DNA from 3 places in the Kitasatospora sp. NPDC050463 genome. Region 2 is predicted to be linked to each of the others. Evidence: riboswitches for the same ligand, from Rfam matches in the RefSeq annotation. Region 2 holds a riboswitch; each other region holds the start of a gene.
What was found. A riboswitch is a leader RNA that binds a small molecule or an ion and turns the genes downstream of it on or off. The one in region 2 is predicted to bind cobalamin.
Positions count from the first base shown of each region.

Region 1 (7,405 bases), on a different contig from region 2:
ATGCCACACGCGCGAACGGACCCGGAATTCCGCAGGTTCAGGCGATGCGGACATGTTGCCGATGTCACTGCGGAGCGCCGGCCGGCTCAACGGACGTGCAGACCGCTCCAGTCGACGTCCGCGCCGAACGGACCGGAGCCGCCGGTGAGCGCCAGGCCGTTGCCGTAGGTGGCCTTGACGTCGGCGTTGGAGTTGCGGGGCTGGTCCGGGGTCAGGTTGTCCGCCGTCAGCGACTGCCCCCAGACCGTCCAGATCGTCCACGGCGTCCGCCGCAGGGTGTCCGGCTGGCGGGAGTTGACCGGGACGGCGAAGGACTCGGCCAGGATCCGCGGCTTGTCGTAGCCGGCCAGGCCGTCGTAGTAGCGCTTGGTCCACACCTCGCCGGTGCCGATCGGGTGCGCCGGGCTGCCGCTGTAGTCGTCCACCCCGACCACGTCGACGTACCGCGCCCCCGGGTAGTAGTCCCACGGGTCGACGCCCGGGGCGCCGTCCCAGGAGACCGGGGTCCAGGCGAACAGCAGGTTGTGCAGACCCCTGGTCTCCACCAGGTAGTGGTAGGTGATCCGCCAGAGCGCCTGGTAGTCGGCGGGCTTGCGGCCCGACCACCAGAAGCCCCGGGCGCAGTCGGCCGCGTTCATCTCGTGGTACGGGCGCAGCAGCACCGGCACGTCGTGGGCCGCGAGGTACTCCAGGTGGTCCGCCAGGAAGGAGAGGTCCTTCAGCAGCGCGCGGTACTCGGGGGTGTTGCCGGCGCCGTCGACGACCCGGGCGAACCAGCCCGGGTCCTTCGCCCCGGGTGAGGCCGAGCAGAGCACCCGGTCGAAGGACTTGACGTCCGACCCCGGGTACGGCTGGTGGAAGGACATCCCGACCAGCCCGGCCGGGCCGCCGCCGTTGTCGGGCAGCTCGGTGGTGGTGCCGTCGCAGTTCTTCCCGGTGCCCGACGCCCCGTAGGTGCCGTCGTCCGGGCGCGGGTGGCCGGACCAGACGGCGGTCATCAGGTCGACGGCGTCATCGGTGTACTGCCAGCCGACCGCGCAGGCGGGCCACCGGCCCGCCGAGTAGGAGCGCGGGTTCCCGACGCCCCACCCGCTCTGGCCGTAGCCGGGACCGAGGTCGGTCTCGACGAAGCCGGGCAGCTTGCCGGTGATGTCGGCGGCCTTCTTGTAGTAGTAGCCGACCGGCTTGGTCCCCCGGTAGTCCCCGTACTCGGGGTTGTAGAGCTCGTTGTGCGCCTCGACGTGCTGGCCGATCACCGTCCCGCCGGAGCGGCCGGCGCGGGCCTCGCGCTCCAGGTCGGCGAGGAGCTGCTGGACGGCCCGCGCGTTGGGCGAGGCCTCGGGGTCGCGGGCCAGCAGCTCGCGGCCGACCTCCGGCGGCAGGGTGCGCCCGGCACCGTTCATCGTGAGCACGCTGCGGGTGGGCGCGTCGTCCCGGCGGTCGCCGTCAGCCCGGCCGACCAGCACCACCGCGCCGGCGGCGAGTACCACACCGGCCGCGGCCAGCACGGCCGGCCTGGCACGCAGCGCACGGGGCAGGGCCACGGACACTCCTCCGGATGCTCACCGGCACCGGCCTGCGCCGTCACAACCGGAACACATGTACGACTGACAGCCGGTGAGCCTGCCACATTCCCCGGCGCCCGCGCGAGCGGACACGCCCCGGCCGTGGGCCGGGGCGTGTCTCCTGCCGGTCCGGGCGGGGCGTCAGCCCACCGGGGTGGCGGCCGGTGCGCCGCCCGCCGCCTTGGTGCGCTGGAGCAGCTGGTTCTTCACGTGCTCGTCGAAGCCCACGGCGGCCGCCGTGGCGGCGGCGTCCGCGGTGTTGCCGCCCTTGGCGGAGCCCTCGACGGTGAAGAAGCCGTACCGGCCCAGGGTGCCCTTGGTGTTGGTGCAGCCCGGGGTGGTGCAGAACGCCGGGGAGCCGGGGGCGGCGGCGCCCTTGAGGTGACCGACGTAGTTCTTCACCGCGGTCTCGGCCTGCTGCTTGTGGTCGAAGACCGCGACGCCGACCGTCACCGCGCTGTCGCCGGAGACGTAGGTGGCCCGGAGCACCTGGCGGCAGCCCTGGTCACCGAGGACCTTGCCGAGGCCGCCGACCGTGGAGTTGCCGTCCCAGCAGGGCGAGTCGAGCGAGACCACGGTGCGGTTCCAGGTGGTGCCGTTGACCGTCACGGTGAGCGCCGAGAAGAGCGCCGCCGCGTCCTGCGGCGCCGGGTCGGTGGTGGCCTCCCAGAGCGGCTTCGACGGGTCCTCGGGCGTGGCGCTCGCGGTGGCCGTCGGGGACGCCTTGCCGGAGGGCGTGGGCGCCGGCAGCTGGGTGGCCGCCGTACCGCTGGACGTGGGCTCGGCGACCGGCTTCTTGTCGTCGCCCTTCTTGTTCATGAACAGCAGGCCGCCGGCGACCAGGCCGCCGACCACCAGCAGGGCGACGGCCGCGCCGATGATCCGGGTCCGGCCCTTGCGCCTGGCCTCCGCCTCGTTGCGGTCCGCGAGAGCGGCCCAGTCCGGCTCGGCGTGCTGCACCGGGGGCTGGGGCTGCGGGGGCTGCGGCTGCCACTGGTGCTGCGGCGGCTGCGGCTGCGGCTGCGGCTGCGGCTGGACAGGCTGCGGGTGCACCGGGGGCTGCGGCTGGACCGGCGGGTGCTGGTGCTGGACCGGCTGCGGCGCCGGCGGCTGCACGTGCACCGGTGGCTGAGGCTGCGGCACCGGCGGCTGAGGCACGGGCGGCTGAGGCACCGTGGGCACCGGCGGGACGGCCGGCTGCGGCGCGGGCACCGGCGGCCCGTACGAGGCCGGCGGCGGCCCGAACCCGCCCGGGGCCGGCGGCACCGGCTGCGGCGCGCCGGGGTACGGCGCGGGAGCCGGCGGCACCGGCGCGGGCGGGGGCACGACAGGTCCACCGCCGGGCGGCGGGCCCTGCGGTGCCTGTCCGGGTGTGCCCGGCTGCTGCTGGTTCTGTGCGCCCCCCGGCCCGGCGGGAGGGGGCGGCTGCTGCCCCGGCGAGGCGGGCCGGTCGGCCCACTCCCCGGGCGTGCCCGTTCCGTCGCTCATGCGCCCACCTCACTGCGCTCGGCGGTCGCTTCGCGAATCGCGCTGATGTTGATGATTCGCTCGCTCCGCTCGCTCATGAGCCGAGATCGTAGGGCATGCCCCTGACGGAGGGTCCGCCCGGTGGCCGTTCCGTTTCCGAATCCGAACACCCGGCGGGCTCCCGGACGCCTGCGACGACCGTCACAGGGCGTCGCGAAGGCCCCGGAACGGGCCCGAAACGGCCCCGGAACAGCCTTCGCGGACAGCCCGCCGCCAGAGCCGCGAAAGCCCCGACACGGCCCCGGAACAGCCCGGGAACAGCCCCTTGCCGGTACCACCGGCCATCACGTCGACACGCGATGCCGCACAACATGTGGTGTCGCATCGAGCAGACACCACTAGATGTATGCTCGACCCTGCTGTCGACGCAGGGGAACCCGGTGCGAGTCCGGGACTGCCCCGCAGCGGTGTGCGGGCGGCTCCGACAGAGCCCGCGAGTCCGAGTACCTGCCAACGGCGTGCTGCCTGGCCTCCCCGCAGAGGCCTTTCGCACCAGTACTACTTCCGGGCCTCGCGGGCGGGCCGGGGATGCCACCGTCGCGCGACGCCGTCCGGCCGTCGCGCCGTGCTCCCCTGCCCCGAACGGCCCGGCCCCGAGCCACCGACGCCGATCGCCGCCAGGAGAGAGCGCCTTGACCACCGCTGCCTCAGTCACCCTGCCCGCCCAGGGTTCCAGCTCCGCCCCCGTCGACCCGACGGTGTCCGACCCCGGTGGCACGCTGCTCCGGCTGCTGACCGACCGCAGCACCGACCTCCCCCAGGTGGACCCCGGCCATGTCGCCGCCGCCGCGCTGCGCGGCCGCCACGCCGGTTCGGACTTCGCCGAGCTGCGCGGGCTGGCCGTGGACGCCGCAGCGTCGATGATCGCCGAGGACCCGCAGTACTCGAAGCTGGCCGCGCGCCTGCTGGCGCTGGAGATCGTCGACGAGGCGAACAGCCAGGGCTCGGTCACCTTCTCGGACTCGATCGCGGTCGGCCACGCCGAGGGCCTGATCGGCGACGCCACCGCCGACTTCGTCGGCAAGCACGCCGTCGCCCTGAACGCGCTGATCGACCCCGAGGGCGACGACCGCTTCGAGTACTTCGGCCTGCGCACCGTGCAGTCCCGCTACCTGCTGCGCCACCCGATCACCCGCAAGGTCGTCGAGACCCCGCAGCAGTTCCTGCTCCGCGTCGCCTGCGGCCTGGCGGTCGGCGACAACGAGCAGTCGGTGCGCGAGGTCTCCGAGCTGTACGGCCTGATGAGCCGGCTGGAGTACCTGACCTCCTCGCCGACCCTCTTCAACTCCGGCACGAAGCACCCGCAGATGTCGAGCTGCTACCTGCTGGACTCGCCGCTGGACAACCTGGACTCGATCTACTCCCGGTACGCCCAGATCGCCCGCCTCTCCAAGCACGCCGGCGGCATCGGCCTGTCCTACTCGCGGATCCGCTCGCGCGGGAGCCTGATCCGGGGCACCAACGGCAAGTCCAACGGCATCGTGCCGTTCCTGCGCACCCTCGACTCGTCGGTCGCCGCGGTCAACCAGGGCGGCCGGCGCAAGGGCGCGGCCTGCGTCTACCTGGAGACCTGGCACGCGGACATCGAGGAGTTCCTGGAGCTGCGCGACAACACCGGTGAGGAGGCGCGCCGCACCCACAACCTGAACCTGGCGCACTGGATCCCGGACGAGTTCATGCGCCGGGTCAACGCCAACGCCGACTGGTCGCTGTTCTCCCCCGCCGACGTGCCCGAGCTGGTCGACCTCTGGGGCGCCGACTTCGACGAGGCGTACCTGAAGGCCGAGCAGGCCGGCAAGGCCGTCCGCACCATCCCCGCGCAGACCCTGTACGCCCGGATGATGCGCACCCTGGCGCAGACCGGCAACGGCTGGATGACCTTCAAGGACGCCTCCAACCGCGCCGCCAACCAGACCGCGCTGCCCGGCCGCACGGTGCACAGCTCCAACCTCTGCACCGAGATCCTGGAGGTCACGGACGACTCCGAGACCGCCGTCTGCAACCTCGGCTCGGTCAACCTCGGCGCCCACGTCGCCGCCGGTGCCACCGCCGCCGACCTGCTGAACGCGATGGACTGGGACCGCCTGGACGCCACCGTCCGCACCGCCGTCACCTTCCTCGACCGTGTGGTGGACATCAACTTCTACCCGACCCCCGAGGCCGGCGCCTCCAACTCCCGCTGGCGGCCGGTCGGCCTCGGCGTGATGGGCCTTCAGGACGTCTTCTTCCAGCTCCGCCTGGACTTCGACTCCGCCGAGGCGAAGACCCTCTCCACCCTCATCGCCGAGCGCATCATGCTCACCGCGTACGAGCGCTCCGCCGACCTGGCCGAGCAGCTGGGCCGCCACGAGGCCTACGGCGAGACCCGCGCCGCCCGCGGCGAGCTGCACATCGACCACTTCGGCTCGGCCACCCCGCAGTGGGCCGGCCGCTGGGAGGCGCTGCGCGTCCGGATCGCCGAGACCGGTCTGCGCAACTCGCTGCTGCTCGCGATCGCGCCCACCGCCACGATCGCCTCGATCGCCGGTGTCTACGAGTGCATCGAGCCGCAGGTCTCCAACCTGTTCAAGCGCGAGACCCTCTCCGGCGAGTTCCTCCAGGTCAACCCGTACCTGGTGCGCGAGCTGAAGGAGCTCGGCGTCTGGGACCAGGTGACCCGGGACGCGCTGCGCGACGCCAACGGCTCCGTCCAGGACCTCAACTGGCTGCCCGCCGAGGTCCGTTCGCTCTACCGCACGGCGTGGGAGCTGCCCCAGCGCGCGCTGATCGACCTGGCCGCCGCCCGGATGCCGTACATCGACCAGAGCCAGTCGCTGAACCTCTTCATGGCCGCGCCCACCATCGGCAAGCTCAGCTCGATGTACGCGTACGCGTGGAAGGTCGGTCTGAAGACCACCTACTACCTGCGCTCGCGCCCGGCGACCCGGATCGCGCAGGCCGCGTCGGGCACCGCCCGCGCCGCCGCCCCGGTGCCGGTGGCGTCCCCGACCCTCAGCCCGGAGGAGGAGGCCGCGCTGGCCTGCTCCCTGGAGAACCCCGAGTCCTGCGAGGCCTGCCAGTAATGTCCGACGACCGCGAGAAGATGCTGCTCGACCCCGGGTTCGAGCTGACCCTTCGCCCGATGCGCTACCCGTCGTTCTACGACCGCTACCGCGACGCGATCAAGAACACCTGGACCGTCGAGGAGGTGGACCTGCACTCCGACGTCGCCGACCTCGCCAAGCTGAGCGAGGGCGAGCGGCACATGATCGGCCGGCTGGTCGCCTTCTTCGCCACCGGTGACTCGATCGTCTCCAACAACGTGGTGCTGAGCCTCTACAAGCACATCAACTCCCCGGAGGCGCGGCTGTACCTGTCGCGCCAGCTGTTCGAGGAGGCCGTGCACGTCCAGTTCTACCTGACGCTGCTCGACACCTACCTTCCGGACCCGGAGGACCGCAACGCGGCCTTCGCCGCGGTGGAGAACATCCCCTCCATCCACCAGAAGGCCCAGTTCTGCTTCAAGTACATGAACGCGGTCGACCACATCGACTCGCTGCGGACCAAGGACGACCGCCGCGCGTTCCTCCTGAACCTGATCTGCTTCGCGGCCTGCGTCGAGGGCCTGTTCTTCTACGGCGCGTTCGCGTACGTGTACTGGTTCCGCTCGCGCGGCCTGCTGCACGGCCTGGCGACGGGGACGAACTGGGTGTTCCGCGACGAGTCCATGCACATGGACTTCGCGATGTCGGTCGTGGACACCGTCCGTGAGGAGGAGCCCGACCTCTTCGACGAGACGATGGCCAAGCAGGTCACCGAGATGCTGGAGGAGGCCGTCGAGGCCGAGCTCCAGTTCGCCCAGGACCTCTGCGGCGAGGGCCTGCCCGGCATGAACACCGCGTCGATGCGCGAGTACCTCCAGGCCGTCGCCGACCAGCGGCTCGCCCGCCTCGGCATGCCGATCCGGTACGGCTCGACCAACCCGTTCGGGTTCATGGAGCTCCAGAACGTCCAGGAGCTGACCAACTTCTTCGAGCGCCGGGTGTCGGCGTACCAGGTCGCGGTCGAGGGCTCGGTCGCCTTCGACGACGACTTCTAGGAAGACGGACACGACGGAGGTGCCCCGCACGGCCACGGCCCGTGCGGGGCACCTCCGCGTTGCTTCAGAACTCGCCGCACCCGACCCCTGTCAGGAAGGCCGCCCACGCCTCGGCGGCGAACAGCAGCGCCGGCCCTGAACTCCTCCGCCCCGCCCGGCGTTCGCGCCGGGGGGATCACCGCGTAGGTGCCCGCCGCTGAGGCGGTTCCGGTGCATCACTGCCTCCCCCGGAGGT
Region 1 covers NZ_JBFAJO010000042.1:59,643-67,047, forward strand. Annotated here, with positions in the region: gene AB0J08_RS25180 (glycosyl hydrolase) at 87-1,544, opposite strand; gene AB0J08_RS25185 (hypothetical protein) at 1,707-2,687, opposite strand; cobalamin riboswitch at 3,422-3,562, shown strand; gene AB0J08_RS25190 (ribonucleoside-diphosphate reductase subunit alpha) at 3,749-6,154, shown strand; gene AB0J08_RS25195 (ribonucleotide-diphosphate reductase subunit beta) at 6,154-7,170, shown strand.
Region 1: another riboswitch for cobalamin. It lies ahead of AB0J08_RS25190 (ribonucleoside-diphosphate reductase subunit alpha); the one in region 2 lies ahead of AB0J08_RS13515 (cobalamin biosynthesis protein).

Region 2 (7,405 bases):
GCTCCTCCGCCCTCGGGGCCGAGCTCGACAACCTGGCCGACCTGATCAGCTTCGGCATCGCGCCGGCCTACTTCGTCGCGGTCTGGGGCATGGTCTCGCCGGGCTCCGACAGCCGGCTCTCGGCGCTGATCGCGCTGACGGTGCTGCTGTCCGTGGTCCTGCGGCTGGCACGCTTCTCGGCCGTGAAGATGCGACCCGGGGTGTTCCAGGGCATGCCCTGCCCGATGGGCGCGATGACGGTGATCGCCATCGTGCTACTCGACCCGCCGTTCCTGCCCGGCCTGCTGGCCATCGCGGGCACCGCGTACCTGATGATGAGCCGGATCGAGTACCCGAAGCCGCAGGGGCTGCTGGCCACCGCCACGCTCTGCTGGATCGTGCTCTCGATCGGCTGCCTGGCGGCCTGGGCGACCGGTGCACCCGGCGGCGACACGCTGCTGCACATCGGCGCCTTCGCCCAGATCACGCTGGCCGCGATGGCCCCGCTGCTGGTGATCCGGCGCAAGGTCGGCCAGAAGGTCGGGGACGTCCGGGCGCGCCGCGCGGAGTCCCGGATCGGCTGATCCGACGGACGTACGACGAAGGGCCCGGATCCGCTGAGCGGATCCGGGCCCTTTCGCATGCCCTGCGGTCTGGGCCGGACGGTGGTCGAACCGGCCGGTCACGCCCCGCCGCGGTGGACGCTGAAGGCCGAGCGGCGGGCCGCCCGGGCCACCGCCGGGTCCGGGTGGACGCCGGAGACGGCGGTCAGCACCGAGGCCGCCCGGGGGTGGCCGGACTGCCGGGCGCGGGCGAACAGCCGGACCGGGTCGCCGGCCGAGGCACCCTCGACATGGCCCACCAGCAGCTCGGTCTCGCCGTGATCGAGCACGGCGGCCGCGGTGTCCACCCAGAGCCAGGCGGCGTCCTCCGCGCCCAGCACATCGGCCGGGGCGACGCCCTCGTCCGACTGCTCGGCCAACCAGAGCAGCGCGTAGGGGCGCAGCACGGGCGCGTCCACGGCGGCCCGGACGGCCTGCTCGGCGGTGGAGCCGGCCACCCGCAGCGCCTCGAAGGCGAGGCCGCGGACCAGGGCGTCGTCGCCCTGCGCGGCGTCCAGCAGCTCGGCCACCGCCCGGTCGGCCGGGCGGGCGGCCACCCAGGCGCGGAACTCGGCGCGGGCCGGGCCCGGCGAGTAGTCGGCGCAGGCGTTGAGCAGCTCGAAGGCGCTCTGCTCGATGTGCCCGGCGGCGGTCTGCGCGACGGTGCAGATCTCCTCGAGCTTGGCCCGCACCGCCCAGTGCCCGAGCGGGGAGAGCTCGGCGGCGTCGTCCTTGCGGACCACCGCGCCGACGGCGGCCAGGCCGTCCAGCATCCAGTCCAGGACGGCGGCCACGTCGGAGGGCGCGGCCGGGGTGTCGATCTGCGGCTCGCGGCAGGTGCCGCGGACGGCGGAGACCGCCGACGCGGCGTGCGGCACGGGCGAGAGGCCCAGCGCGCCGTCGCCGCCACCGACCCGACGCTCGTCCAGGCCCCGGCGCAGCAGCTCCAGCAGTTCGCTGTCGGCGACCGGGCCGGCCACCAGGTGCAGGAAGGAGAGCAGTTGCGGCGCCTGGTCGACGGCCTGCCCGGCGAGCACCGCGAAGACACCGCGCAGGGCGGCCGGCGGCACCGGGGCGAGCAGCGTCCAGGCGTCGAACAGGGCCGACCAGCCGCGGACCACGGCCTCGTCGTCGTGCTCCCAGGCGTGCAGGCGCCAGCCGGGGGCGGCGCCGCCGTCCCGGGCCTCGACCAGGCCGACCAGCAGGGCCTGGCCCCAGGCCCGGCTGGCGGCGCCCACCGTCATGGCGAGGGCGCGGCCGGCGGCCCGGGCGTCGTCGGGGAGCAGCTCGCCGCGCTTGTCGACCTCGGCGAGTTCACCGGCCCAGCGGGCGATGCGGACGGCGTCGATCAGCATCCGGCGGGCCAGCGGGGCGAGCTCGGCGGGAGCGGGGAAGCCTTCCGGCACCGGGACCCGGCCACGGCCGGGGGCGGGTGCGGGGCCTCGTCGGCGGGGTACGCCGGAGCCGCCCGGCCTGGCGCCGGCGGGGCGGTGGGCAGTTCCGGGGAGACGGGTCACCGTCGCACCGGAGCCGATCGTCGGCGGGAGCTGGGCATCACGGTCGCGCGGATTCCGAGACGTCACGTCGAGCAGTCTTCCCCTTGTACCGGCCTTCTGTCACATCCGATCGGCCCCGACCACCGGGAGGCGGTCACGGGGGGTCGACAAGATCGGGCAACAGAGGCCAAACCGCCTGGCCGGATCTGTATGACGCGGACACGCCAGCCTGGGGGCGGTGTGGCGGACGGGACGGGAGGAGACGGGCCGGCGGTGGCGCGGGGCGCCCTCGCCGAGGCTCCGGCCCCGGCGGCCGCGGGGGCCGGAGCGGCTGCGGCCGGAGCCCGGAGGCGGCCGCGACTCACATCAGTGGGGTGAGCCAGCGCCGCAGGTGCTCCTCGTAGCGGTCGGGGTCGGCGTTCCAGAGGCCGGCGTGCTCCCCGCCGGGGACGGCCTGGAGGCCGACCACGTCGGAGCGGCGGTCGGCGAGCCGGGCGGCGGCCTGCCAGGGGGCCAGCGCGTCGTCGGGGCTGTGCAGCAGGAGCGTGGGCACCCGCAGGTCGGTGCCGTCCGCGAGGCGGGCGAAGTCGGCCAGGTCCACACCGGCACGGCCCTCGGCCGCGAGCGCGCCCAGCTCGGCGGCGGCGCCCCGGTAGCCGGCCCGGGCGGCGCCCCGGCGGGCGGTGGCCGGCCAGTCGAGCACGGGCGAGTCCAGCACCAGGCCGCTGATCGAGGACGCCCAGGCGGAGCGGGCCGCGGTCTGGAGGACCATGGTCGCGCCGAGCGACCAGCCGTACAGGATCACCCGCCCGGCACCGCTGTCGAGGGCCAGCCGCAGGGCGGCCTCGACATCCCGCCACTCGGTCTCGCCGAAGTGACCGAGGCCGTCCGGGGAGGCCGGCGCGCCCTGGTCGCCGCGGTAGGTGACGGCGAGTACGGGCAGGGCGAGCCGGTGCAGGACGGGGATCACCGGGAGGCTCTGCTGCCGGTCGGCTCCGGGGCCGTGCACCAGGATCACCCAGGTGCCGCGCTTGCCGTCGAGCCACCAGGCGGGCAGCGCGCCCAGTTCGCCCTCGACGGCGGTCTCGGTGAACGGCAGGCCGAGTGCGACGGTCGGATCGCCGAGGTGGACCCGGGGGGTGAAGCGGACCGCGGTGCCGGGTGCCAGGGTGCCCCGGTCGGCGCGGACCAGCCGCCGGGTGACGCCCCGCTCGTCGGCGTGCAGGATCTCGTCGACCACCGCGTGCCCGCCGTCGGCCCACTCGACGGCCCAGCGGCCGGGGCGGGCGCTCTCGGCGCTGCGGGTGAAGGTGGCCCGTCCGGCGGCGAGGGTCAGCACCACGACGGGGCCGGCGGCCCGTTCGCGGGCGACCGCCGGGTGGACCATCCGCTCGGACGCCCTCCGGCCGATCAGCAGGACGGCGGCCCCGGTGCCGACGACGGCGGCCGCCACCGCGGCTGCGGTTCCCCAACGCATATCGCTCCCCGCTCTGTTGGTCGCGGACTGGGCACTGTGCCCACCAGTCCACTCGCGGGGACGGCGCCCGGCCACCGGACACGGCCGTCCGGGTCACGGCGGCACGGGATCGCCGCGCCGAGGCGGGGCGGGGCGCAGCGGGGCCGGGGCGGGGCCGGGGAAGCCCGCGGCCCGTCAGGCCGGGATCCCCGTCTCCAGCCGCCCCAGCAGCTCCCAGAACCGCTCGCCGAGCGGCCGGGCCCCCGGCGCCCCGGGGGTGCCCGCCGCCCGGGCCGGGGAGCCCCAGCTGCCGGCGCCCCAGTGCGAGGAGACCTGGTGCTCGTTCTGGAGCACCGTCAGCACGGCGGCGAGGTCGCCCTCGTGCACCGGCACGATCCGGCCGATCGCCCGGACGTGCGCCTGCCAGCGGCCGTCCACGGTCTGCCGCAGCCGCCGGTCCAGCTCCTGCGACCGGCCCGTCACCGCGACCAGCTCGCGCAGGGTCAGGCCGAGCGCCCGGGCCAGCGCGTACGTCTGCTCCTGGTCCCCGTCCCACCGGCCGGTCGCCTCGGCCTGCTGGTACTGCCGCAGGGCGATGCCGATCCGGCGGGCCGCGCTCTCCTGGTCGAGCTCCCGGGCGACCCGGAAGTCCCGCAGCCGGGCCGGGCGGACGCCCATCAGCTGGACCGGCGGGCACCAGAGCGCCCGGGCCAGCGCGATGAACTCCTCCTCGGCGGGGCGCAGCTCACCGCTCTCCCAGCCGAGCACGTGGGCGGGCACCAGCCGGACGCCGTGCGCGGCCATGCCCTCGGCCACCTGCTCGGGGGTCAGGCCGAGGCCGGCGCGGTGCGCGCGGGCGGCCGCGGGCGAGAAGGGCACCGGGGGCACGGCGGGTGGCTCTCTGCGTCGCATGGGACCAGACGGTAGGGCGTGGTTCGGCCGCCCCCCAGCCGCCGAACACACGAAGCGGGCCTGGAGGCTCCTCCGGGCGCCTGGACGATCCCACAGGCTGTCATGCCCCTGCAGGGGGTGCCGATCGGAGGTAGCGACGGGGCCGGGAAACCCTGCGGCGCTGTGACCAACCCCTCCGCGACCTCGGTTGACGCACGGTTCGACCGCGTGATGGGATCCTTCAGCCAAACGGAGGCATGCAGAGGAAGCCGGTGCGAGTCCGGCGCGGTCCCGCCACTGTCACCGGGGAGCACACTCGGAGTCCCTCCTTGCCCGCCACGGCACCGGAGGGGGCCCATCGCGGCGGGCCGTCACAAGCCGCTGGACGGCCCGGAAGTGCGCTCGCCCCGGAAGCCAGGAGACTCTCGCCCCCGGTACGTCGATCCAGGGCGCGGACCCTGAGTGAGGACACGCACGCGATGCAGGCTGCCCCGACCTTCCGAGCCCTCCGCTGTCCGCCGTGCGCCCGCTGACCCGCGCCGCCGCCTACGCGCTGGGCGCCGCCGCCGGGTACCTCGCCGACGCCCGCTTCGCCGACCCGCGCCGCGGCCACCCGGTGGCCGTCTTCGGCAGCGCGGCCGCCCGCCTGGAGCGCCGGATCCACCGCGACGACCGTGCCGTGGGCACCGCGTTCACCGCGCTCTGCGTGGGCGCCGTCGCGGCCGGCGCGGTGGCCGCCGACCGCACCCTGGGCCGCCGGCCGCTCGGACGGGCCGCGTTGACCGCCGCCGCGACCTGGACGGTGCTCGGCGGCACCTCGCTCACCCGCGAGGCCCGCACGATCGGACGCTCGCTCGCCGCTCACGACCTCGCGGCGGCGCGCGAGCGGCTGCCGCACCTGTGCGGACGCGACCCGAGCGCGCTCGACGAGCAGCAGATCGCCCGCGCGGTGGTCGAGTCGGTCGCCGAGAACACCGCCGACGCCGTGGTCAACGCGCTCGTCTGGGGGGCCCTCGCGGGGGCGCCCGGGCTGCTGGCGTTCCGCGCGGTCAACACCCTGGACGCGATGGTCGGTCACCGCTCGCCGCGCCACGTCCGGTTCGGCTGGGCCTCGGCCCGGCTGGACGACGTGGCGGGCTGGCCGGGCGCTCGGCTGACCGCGCTGCTGACGGTCGCCGCCGCGCCCGAGCCCCGGACGGCCTGGCGGGTCTGGCGCCGGGACGGCTCCGCCCACCCCAGCCCCAACGCGGGTCAGGCCGAGTCGGCCTTCGCCGGCGCCGTCGGCGTGCGCCTCGGCGGCACCCTGCGGTACGGCTCCCGGGTGGAGCACCGGCCGGTGCTGGGCGGCGAGCTGCGGCCGGTGACGGTGGACGACATCGAGCGCGCCTGCCGGCTCTCCCGCCGGGTGGGACTGCTGGCACTGGGTACGACCGTCGCCGGGCACGCCGTCGTGCAGGCACTCAAGGCGGGGAAGAGAAGGGGGAGCGCATGAGCAACGCACTGCTGGTCGCCGGGACGACCTCGGACGCCGGCAAGAGCGTGGTCACCGCGGGCATCTGCCGCTGGCTGGCCCGACAGGGCGTCGCCGTGGCGCCGTTCAAGGCGCAGAACATGTCGCTGAACTCCTTCGTCACCGCCGACGGCGCCGAGATCGGCCGCGCCCAGGCGATGCAGGCCCAGGCGGCCCGGGTGGAGCCCGAGGCGGCGATGAACCCGGTGCTGCTCAAGCCCGGCGCGGACGGTCGCAGCCAGGTGGTGCTGCTCGGCCGCGCGGTCGCCGAGGTCGGCGCACTGGACTACCGCGAACGCAAGCCCGTCCTGCTGGAGCGGGCCCTGGAGTGCCTGGCCGACCTGCGCCGCCGCTACGACGTGGTGGTCTGCGAGGGCGCCGGATCGCCCGCCGAGATCAACCTGCGCGACCGGGACATCGCCAACATGGGCCTGGCCACCGCCGCCGCCCTGCCGGTCGTGGTGGTCGGCGACATCGACCGGGGCGGCGTCTTCGCGGCGATGTACGGGACGCTGGCGCTGCTGTCGCAGGAGGACCAGCGGCATGTGGCGGGCTGGTTCGTCAACAAGTTCCGCGGCGACGCGCGGCTGCTGGCGCCCGGGCTGGAGATGCTGCGCGAGCTGACCGGCCGTCCGGTGCTGGGCACCCTGCCGATGCTGTCCGGGCTCTGGCTGGACGCCGAGGACTCCCTGGACCTCACCACCGTGGTGGACCGCACCGAGGGCCGTGGGCCGCTCGGCGCCGACGTGCTGCGGGTCGCCGTGGTGCGCTTCCCCCGGCTCTCCAACTTCACCGACGTGGACGCGCTGGCCCAGGAGCCCGGGGTGCTGGTCCGCTGGGCCACCCGGCCCGAGGAGCTGGCCGACGCCGACCTGGTGATCCTGCCCGGCACCCGGGCCACCGTGGCCGACCTGGCCTGGCTGCGCGAGCGCGGCCTGGAGCCGGCCCTGCGGGCCCGGGCCGCGGCCGGGCTGCCGGTCCTCGGCGTCTGCGGGGGCTACCAGATGCTGGCGCGCACCATCCACGACGAGGTCGAGTCCCGGGCCGGCGCCGTCGACGGCCTGGCCCTGCTGCCCACCCACGTCCGGTTCGGCGCCGAGAAGGTGCTCGCCCGGCCGCTCGGCCGGGCGTTCGGGCAGCCGGTCGCGGGGTACGAGATCCACCACGGCGTGGTGACCGTCGAGGGCGGCGCCGCGTTCGTCTCCGACGAGGACGGCCGGAGCCTGGACGGCTGCCGGGTCGGCGCGGTCTGGGGGACGACCTGGCACGGCGTGCTGGAGAACGACGCCTTCCGGCGCGAGCTGCTGCGCGAGGTGGCCGCGGCGGCGGGCCGGGCCTTCGTGCCCGCGCCGGACACGTCGTTCGCCGAGGCGCGCGAGGCCCGGCTGGACCGGCTGGGCGACCTGATCGAGGAGCACGCGGACACCGACGCGCTGTGGAAGCTGATCGAGGGCGGGGTGCCGGCCGCGGG
Region 2 covers NZ_JBFAJO010000017.1:52,316-59,720, reverse strand. Annotated here, with positions in the region: gene AB0J08_RS13535 (CDP-alcohol phosphatidyltransferase family protein) at 1-563, shown strand, start outside; gene AB0J08_RS13530 (hypothetical protein) at 662-1,987, opposite strand; gene AB0J08_RS13525 (alpha/beta fold hydrolase) at 2,439-3,554, opposite strand; gene AB0J08_RS13520 (helix-turn-helix transcriptional regulator) at 3,729-4,445, opposite strand; cobalamin riboswitch at 4,686-4,849, shown strand; gene AB0J08_RS13515 (cobalamin biosynthesis protein) at 4,945-5,916, shown strand; gene AB0J08_RS13510 (cobyric acid synthase) at 5,913-7,405, shown strand, end outside.

Region 3 (7,405 bases), on a different contig from region 2:
ACTTCACGATCTCGGCAGCGTCCCCGGCGCCCGCGGCCCCCTGGGCGGGCACCCCGCCGGCGGGGTGCCCGGGCTGCGGGCTCCAGCGCCGCTCGACGCCGGCCAGCCGCCAGTAGGCGATCGCCGCCGCCCAGACCACCACGAACAGGCCGACGATCACATAACCGACGTTGTCCAACGAGAGATCCGCGATCCAGCCGCTCACCGGATCGGTGAGGTCCAGCTTCTCGTGCAGCACGCCGACCAGTTCGATGGTCCCGATGATGAACGCCACCGCGATCGACAGCCCAGTGATGGTCAGGTTGTAGTACACCTTGCGCACCGGGTTGGAGAACGCCCACTGGTAGGCGAAGTTCATGAACGTCCCGTCCAGCGTGTCGAACAGGCTCATCCCCGCCGCGAACAGCAGCGGCAGGCAGGCGATCGCGTACCAGGGCAGCCCGGAGGCCGCGCCGGAACCGGCCATCACCATCAGCGTGACCTCGGTCGCGGTGTCGAAGCCGAGGCCGAGCACCATGCCGACCGGGAACATCTGGCCGGGCCGGGTGATCGAGCGGGTCGCCCGGTTCAGCACCCGGGCGAGCAGGCCGCGCGAGTTGAGGTGCTCCTCCAGCTCCGCCTCGTCGAAGCGACCCGCCCGCATCGACCGGAACACCCTGAGGATGCCGAACAGGGCGGCCAGGTTGAGCGCGCCGATCAGGTAGAGGAAGACGCCGGAGGCCGAGGTGCCGACCACGCCCAGCCACTGGTGGGTGGGCGAGTCGTCGTCCATCAGCGTGTCGGCCAGCTGCGCGCCGCCCGCCACCAGGACGGCCATCAGGACCACCATCGAGGAGTGCCCGAGGGCGAACCAGAAGCCCACCGAGACGGGCCGCTTGCCGTCCGCCATCAGCTTGCGGGTGGTGTTGTCGATCACGGCGATGTGGTCGGCGTCGAAGGCGTGCCGCATGCCGAGGGTGTACGCGGTGATCCCCAGGCCCACCCCGAAGACCTGGGTGCCGACCGCGTAGCCCTCGGGCGCGACCAGGAAGAAGAGCGTCCCGAAGGCCACCACGTGCATGGCCAGGATCACCCCCATCAGCCCGGCCGTACGGATGGTGTCCTCACGCTTCCAGCGGAAGGTGGGCAAGGCGGAGGGTGCCGCGGGGGCGGCGGTTTCGGGCAGGGTCATCTTCGGATCACGCTCCAGCACCTCGTGGAAAGTCGTTCGTGAGATGCCGTGGCCGGTCTCCTGGCTGACGGGGCTTCCGTGCCCGCCTTCCCGGGCGCGCGGGGCACCCAGTGGCGTCGTGGGCACGGACGACTCCCCCGATCACAGTGGCGAGGGCCGCTCCGGACTCCGGACTCCTGAGAGTCCGTCACCGGTCTTCCCGAACACCACGGCGGGCAACACCGTAGGTGCCGCCGCCGCACCCTTGCAAGGCTGCGCACCTGCGCAGGTGTCCGGAATCACAGGCCCGGGGCTGCAAGAATGTCCGTATGCATCTCGTACCGGCCGACCGCGCGGGCCACCGCACCATCGACGGACACCGGGTCTGCGAGGCCATCGCCGCGATCGGCGACCCCGGGCACGTCCGGTCCTGGGCCGAGCGGTTCTCGCTGCTCGCCGACCCCGGTCGGCTCGCCCTGCTGCTCGCCCTGCACCGGGCCGGCCCGCTCGCCGTCACCGACCTGGCGGTCGCCACCGGCATGCGCGACCCGGCCGTGTCCCAGGCGCTGCGGCTGCTGCGCACGGCGGGCGTGGTCACCGGCGACAAGGATGGACGCGTGGTGCGCTACCGGCTGCTGGACGACGCGATGCGCCCCCTGCTGGATGCGTGCGCCGCCGCCGAGCACCACGAGCCGACCGACGCACCCGAGCACCACGAGCCCGAGCACCACGAGCCGGACCACCACGAGCCCGGACACCACGCACCCGCCGCCGCGGCCGGCTGACCCACCGTCCGGCCAACCGCCCGGGCCGGGCCCGGGTGAGTACGATCTTCGTGTGCTGATCCGCCGCAGTCCCCGGGCCTGGCCCGACGACGACCGCTGGAACACCCGGCCGGTCGAGGCCCGCGTCCTGGCGGTCGTCCGCACCCTCACGTCCGCCACCCGCGTCCTCGACGTGCTCAGCCTGCTCCGCGACCGCGACGGCATCCGCTTCTACCTCACCGTCAACCCCGGCTCCGCCTTCACCGCGGGGCTCGACGAATTCCTGCGCGCCCTGCCCGGGTTCACCGTCCTGGACTGGCCGGAGGCCACCCGGCACCGCTTCGACCTGGCCGTCGCCTGCGCCGTGCACTCCTCGATGGGCCGACTCGACGCCCCGCTGGTCGTCCTGCCGCACGGCGCCGGCTACAACCGCCTGGTGAGCCAGTCCACCGGGGACAACGTCACCGCCGCCGGCCTCTCCCGGCGCGAACTGACCTACCGCGGACAGGTGTTCGTCGACGTCCTCGGCCTCTCCCACGAGGAGCAGCTGGACCGGCTGCGGATCTCCTGCCCCGAGGCGCTGCCGCACGCACGGGTGGTCGGCGACCCGTGCTTCGACCGGATCCTGGGCAGCCTCGACGCCCGGGACGCCTACCGTGCCGCCCTCGGCGCCGTGGACGGCCGCCGACTCGTGGTGGTCAACTCCACCTGGAGCGAGCACTCGTTGTTCGGCCGCCACCCCCGGCTGCCGCTGCGACTGGTCGACCGGCTCCCCGCCGACGAGTACACGGTGGCCGTCGTCCTGCACCCGAACATCTGGGCCCGGCACGACCCGCAGGCCCTGCTCGCCGCCGCCGAACGCTCCGGACTCCGGCTCGTCCCGCCGCACCAGGGCTGGCAGGCCGCACTGGTCGCCGCCGACTGCCTGATCGGCGACCACGGCTCGGTGTCCTTCTACGGCGCCGCGCTGGAACGCCACACCCTGCTGGTCGCCACCGGCGCCGAGGAACTCGACCCGCACTCCCCCGGCTACGCCTTCGGCCAGGCCGCGCCGCCGCTCGACCCCGACGGCGACCTGCTGGCCCAGCTCGAACAGGCCGTGGCGAAGCACGACCCGGCCGCGCTGCGCCCGATCACCGACCGCTCGCTCGGCCGGCGCGGGCAGTCGGCCCGGCTGCTGCGCCCGCTGCTCTACTCCTACCTGCCACGGCTCGACGAACCGGCGGAGGAACCCCGGCTGCCGCCCTACCCCGACCCGCGACCGCTGCCGGGGAGCAACCGCGGCCCGTCCGCGTACGACGTGGAGGGGACGGTCTCGGGCACCGAGGTCGGGCTGCGGCGCTACCCCGTCGGCGCGGACCACGGGCCCACCCGCGGGATCTACGCGGTCCACGCCGAGGAACGCCGTCTCGAACTGCGCGACGTCGCCGAGGTGCTGGCCCGTACCGAGATCCGGGCCGAACTGCCCGCCGAGCGCTGGCTGGCCGATGCCTTCCGGTCCCCGGGGCTCGGCCTGGCGGTGGCCGCGCTCGGCAAGAGCCGTCACCTGCTGCGACTGCCCGCAGGCCTGCTGCTGGAGGCACACGCCGAGCGGCCGTGGGGCGCGCCGAAGCCGCTGCTCGACCCGCTGCTGCTCGGCTCGGCCGTGGCCCTCTGGCTCCAGCAGGGCGGCGACGCGCGGGCCCTGCCACAGAGCGGGCTCACCATCCGCACGGGCGAGCGCCGCATCCGGGTCACCTTCACCGCCCGGCCGTAGCCGCCCGCCCGGCTCTCGGCCGCCACCCGTCCGGCGCTCCGCTACCCGCCGAGGACGCCCGCCCGTGCCCGCAGGTCGCGCAGCCGGGCCCGGGCGCTCCCGGCCAGCTCCGCGTCGCCCAGTTCGTCCGCCAGTTCGGCGAGCAGTTCACGGGCCTGGGCCTCCTTGACCAGCTCGTCCCGCGCGGCGGCCCGGTCCGCCGCCGAGGAGACCAGCCGCACGGCCTCCTCCGGCCGCCCCAGCGCCCGGAGCGCCCGGCCCCGGACCAGCGGCAGCTTCACCAGCATCGAGCGGTCCCGCGTCTCCTCGGCCAGCGCGGTCGCCTCCTCCAGGACGGCCAGGGCCGCCGCCTCGCGGCCCGCCGCGATCAGCGCCTGACCCAGCTGGTAGCTCTGCACCACCACGCCGTGCGGGTCCCCCGCATTGGCCTCCCGGGCCCGGGTGAACAACTCCACGGCCCGCTCGGGCCGGCCGTCGGCCAGGCAGAGCAGCCCCTCGGTCTCGACCAGCACACCGGCCAGCCGCGGGTCGTCCACCAGCGCCAGCAGCTCGGTCGCGGCGGCCAACTGCTCGGCCGCCGCCGGGTACTGCCCCAGCTCGTAGTGGGCCCGGGCGAGCTGGTTGCGCATCCGGATCCCGGCGTCCGGCCGGTTGTCCCACTGCGCCGCCTCGACGCCCAGGAGGTGGGAGGCGATCCAGTCGCCGTAGTGCTTGCGGCCGTGGTAGAGCGGCCAGAGCGACTCGCAGAGCCGCCAGACCTCGCCGTGCCAGCCCTGCTCGGCGGCCGCCGTCAGGACCGCCAGCAGATCGGCCCGCTCGACCTGCAACCAGGCCATCGCCCCGACCGGGTCGGCGAAACCGGGCAGTGACTCCTCCGGGGGCTCCTGCAGCCTCAGCCGGTCACCGAGGACCGCCCGGTCGGCCACCGCGGCCCGGCCCCGGTAGTAGGCCACGATCCGCCGCAGCAGCTCATGGCGCCCCGGGTCGGTCCGCGCATGCCGCCGGGCGTGCAGCCGGACCAGGTCATGGGTCCGATAGCGCTCCTCCGGGTCCGGGGTCTCGCCCGCCACCGGGCGCAGCAGGTGGGCCCGCACCAGATCGCCCAGCGCCTCGTCGGCCCGCTCGACACCGGCCGCCTCGGCCAGCTCGGGAGTGAGGTGCCAGCCCGGGTGCACCCCCAGCAGGTGGTAGAGCCGGCGGGTGTGCGCGGGGAAGTGCGCGTACACGGCCTCGAACGGTTCGACCACGGAGCCCTCCCGGTGCTCGATCGCCGCCAGTCTGCCGCCCTCGTCCGTCAGTTCGGCCACCACCCGCTCCACCGGCAGACCGCCGCGGGTGAGCAACTCGGACCCGACCGCCTGGAGGGCCAGCGGCAGCCCGCCGCAGAGCCGCACCAGGTCGTGGAGCTGGTCGTCGGTGCCCCGCCCGGGGCCGAGCCAGCTGCGGACGAGGTCCGAACCGGCCTCCGGGAGCAGCGGTTCGACGTCGAGCAGGGTCGCGCCCGCCAGGGCCAGGCCCGGCAGCCGGGCCCGGCCGGTGACCACGACCAGCCCGGCCGTCGGGAGCAACGCCCGGACCTCCGAGGCGTGTTCGACGTTGTCGAGGAAGACCAGCAGCCCGCCCGCCGAGGTGACCGTCCGGAACAGCGCCGCCCGCTCGGGCAGGCGCTCGGGCACGAAGTCCCGGTGGACCCCGAGCGCCCGCAGGAAGCCGCCCAGGACCTCGCCCAGGTCCACGCCGCCCTGGTGGCGCACGGTGGTGAGATCCGCGTACAGCTGACCGCCGGGGAAGTCGCCGGCGTTCTGCTCGGCCCACCGCGCGACCACCTCGGTCTTGCCGACACCGCCGAGCCCGGTCAGCGCGACGACGGACGGGCGCAGCGGATCCGTCCGCTCCAGCGCGGCGGTCAGCGCGGCGAGTTCCACGCCGCGGTTGACGAACGCACCGCTGGAGGGCCGGATCTGGCGGGGCGCGCCCGCGGGCGGCGCCGGCGCCTGCACGAAGGTGTGCGCCTGCACCACGTTTCCGTGCACCGTGCCCGACACGATGTTGGCCGTCTCGTAGCCGTCCATCCGCCCGCTCCCTCCGCGCCGGACCAAGAGCCCTCGGCCCGAGAGCCCTCGGCGCATGGGGGCCGCGCCCACCCCCCGTGAATCGAAGGCTCTCAGCCTACGGTGGATCCTGAGCCCGCATCATCCCTCCCGCACCAGGCGGGCGAATCGGCGCAGTGAGCGCCCGGCCAGCGGCTCGGTGGCGGGCCGCAGCGCGCGGCCGAGCAGGCCGCCGGCCGGGGTGCGGAAGGCGCCGAGGAAGGCGAAGCGGGTGCCGTCCGGTTCCGCCCGGGCCGCCATGCCGCCGAGCAGGAACCGGCTGCGCATCAGGCACCAGCCGGGCTCCAGCTCCAGGTCGAAGCGGGCCCGCAGCCTGGTCCGGCCGATCACCAGGGCCTGCGGGCGGCCGCCCTCCCGGGGGGCGGCGAGGCGGACCTCGCGGATGTCCGGCAGCCAGCGCGGCAACCCGCCCTCCAGGTCGGCCGCGGCGGCCCAGACCTGGTCGAAGGGTGCGTCCAGCAGCGCCTCCCGGACGGCCGCGCCGGGGGTGACGGCGGCGATGACGTGCAGGCGGCGCACCGGGTCGAAGGCGGCCACCGGCCAGGGGGTCTGCGCGCTCACTGCTGCCACGCCCTTCGGAAGCTGAGTCGGGCCCGGGACAGCCGGGACTTCACGGTGCCGGCCGCCACGCCCAGCAGTTCGGCGGTGGCCCGCTCGTCCAGGCCTTCGAGGTCGCGCAGCACCAGCACGGCCCGGTGTTCGGGCGTCAGCCGGGCCAGGACGTCCTCGATGTCGGTGGCGAGCTCGGGGTCGCCCGGGCGCGGCAGCTCGGACAGGTCGGCGGGGACGCAGTGCGCCACCCTCCGGACGTGCCGGACGGCCTCGCGGACGGCGATCGAGCGCACCCAGCCGAACAGCGCGGCCGGCTCCCGGAGCTGGCGCAGCTTGCGGAAGACCGCGATCAGCGCCTCCTGGGTGGCGTCGGCGCCGTCGTCCAGCGCGATCGGGCCGCAGAGTCTGCGCACATACGGCGTGACCAGCTCCAGCAGTTCGCCGACGGCGAGCTGGTCGCCCCGCTGGGCGGCGCGGACCAGCGCGGCGACGTCCGGCTCGGCCGGGGCGGCATCGGGTTCTTCGGGACCATCCACATCCGGGTGAGAGGCGCCGACGCGGCCGGACGTTCCCTCGCTCCCGCGACTTTCGGGTGTGACGCTCGCCACGGGAACGTCCGGCCGCGCCGCCCGCTCCTGCGGGGTGACCCAGCGTCGAGAACCCCGGGAGACTCCGTGAACCGCCACCGCACCGCCGCCCTCGCCGTCGCCGCCGTGCTCGCCACCGACGGCCTGCTGCACGTCTACTGGGCCACCGGCAGCACCTGGCCCGCGCCGGACGGGACCTCGCTCTCGTACGCGGTGCTCAACGCCGAGGTGCCGTTCACCCCGCGCGTGGTGCTGCCGCTGGCCACCCTGCTGTTCTCGGGCGCGACCGTGGTGCTCGCCCGCGGCGGGCTGCTCGACGGCGTGGCCCGCCGGCTCCCCGGCGTCGTGCTGCGCTGGGGCCCGCGTGCGGTGGCCGGCGGGCTGCTCGCGCGCGGGCTGGTCGGGCTGGTCTGGGCGAGCGGGATCGGCACCGAGCCCGGATCGGCCTTCCACCGGCTCAACCTGGTGCTCTACACCCCGCTCTG
Region 3 covers NZ_JBFAJO010000134.1:4,280-11,684, reverse strand. Annotated here, with positions in the region: gene AB0J08_RS39520 (HoxN/HupN/NixA family nickel/cobalt transporter) at 1-1,171, opposite strand, end outside; cobalamin riboswitch at 1,204-1,397, opposite strand; partial or broken gene AB0J08_RS39515 (metalloregulator ArsR/SmtB family transcription factor) at 1,480-1,815, shown strand; gene AB0J08_RS39510 (hypothetical protein) at 1,988-3,670, shown strand; gene AB0J08_RS39505 (hypothetical protein) at 3,712-5,742, opposite strand; gene AB0J08_RS39500 (SRPBCC family protein) at 5,863-6,342, opposite strand; gene AB0J08_RS39495 (sigma-70 family RNA polymerase sigma factor) at 6,339-6,869, opposite strand; gene AB0J08_RS39490 (DUF3995 domain-containing protein) at 7,008-7,405, shown strand, end outside.
Region 3: another riboswitch for cobalamin. It lies ahead of AB0J08_RS39520 (HoxN/HupN/NixA family nickel/cobalt transporter); the one in region 2 lies ahead of AB0J08_RS13515 (cobalamin biosynthesis protein).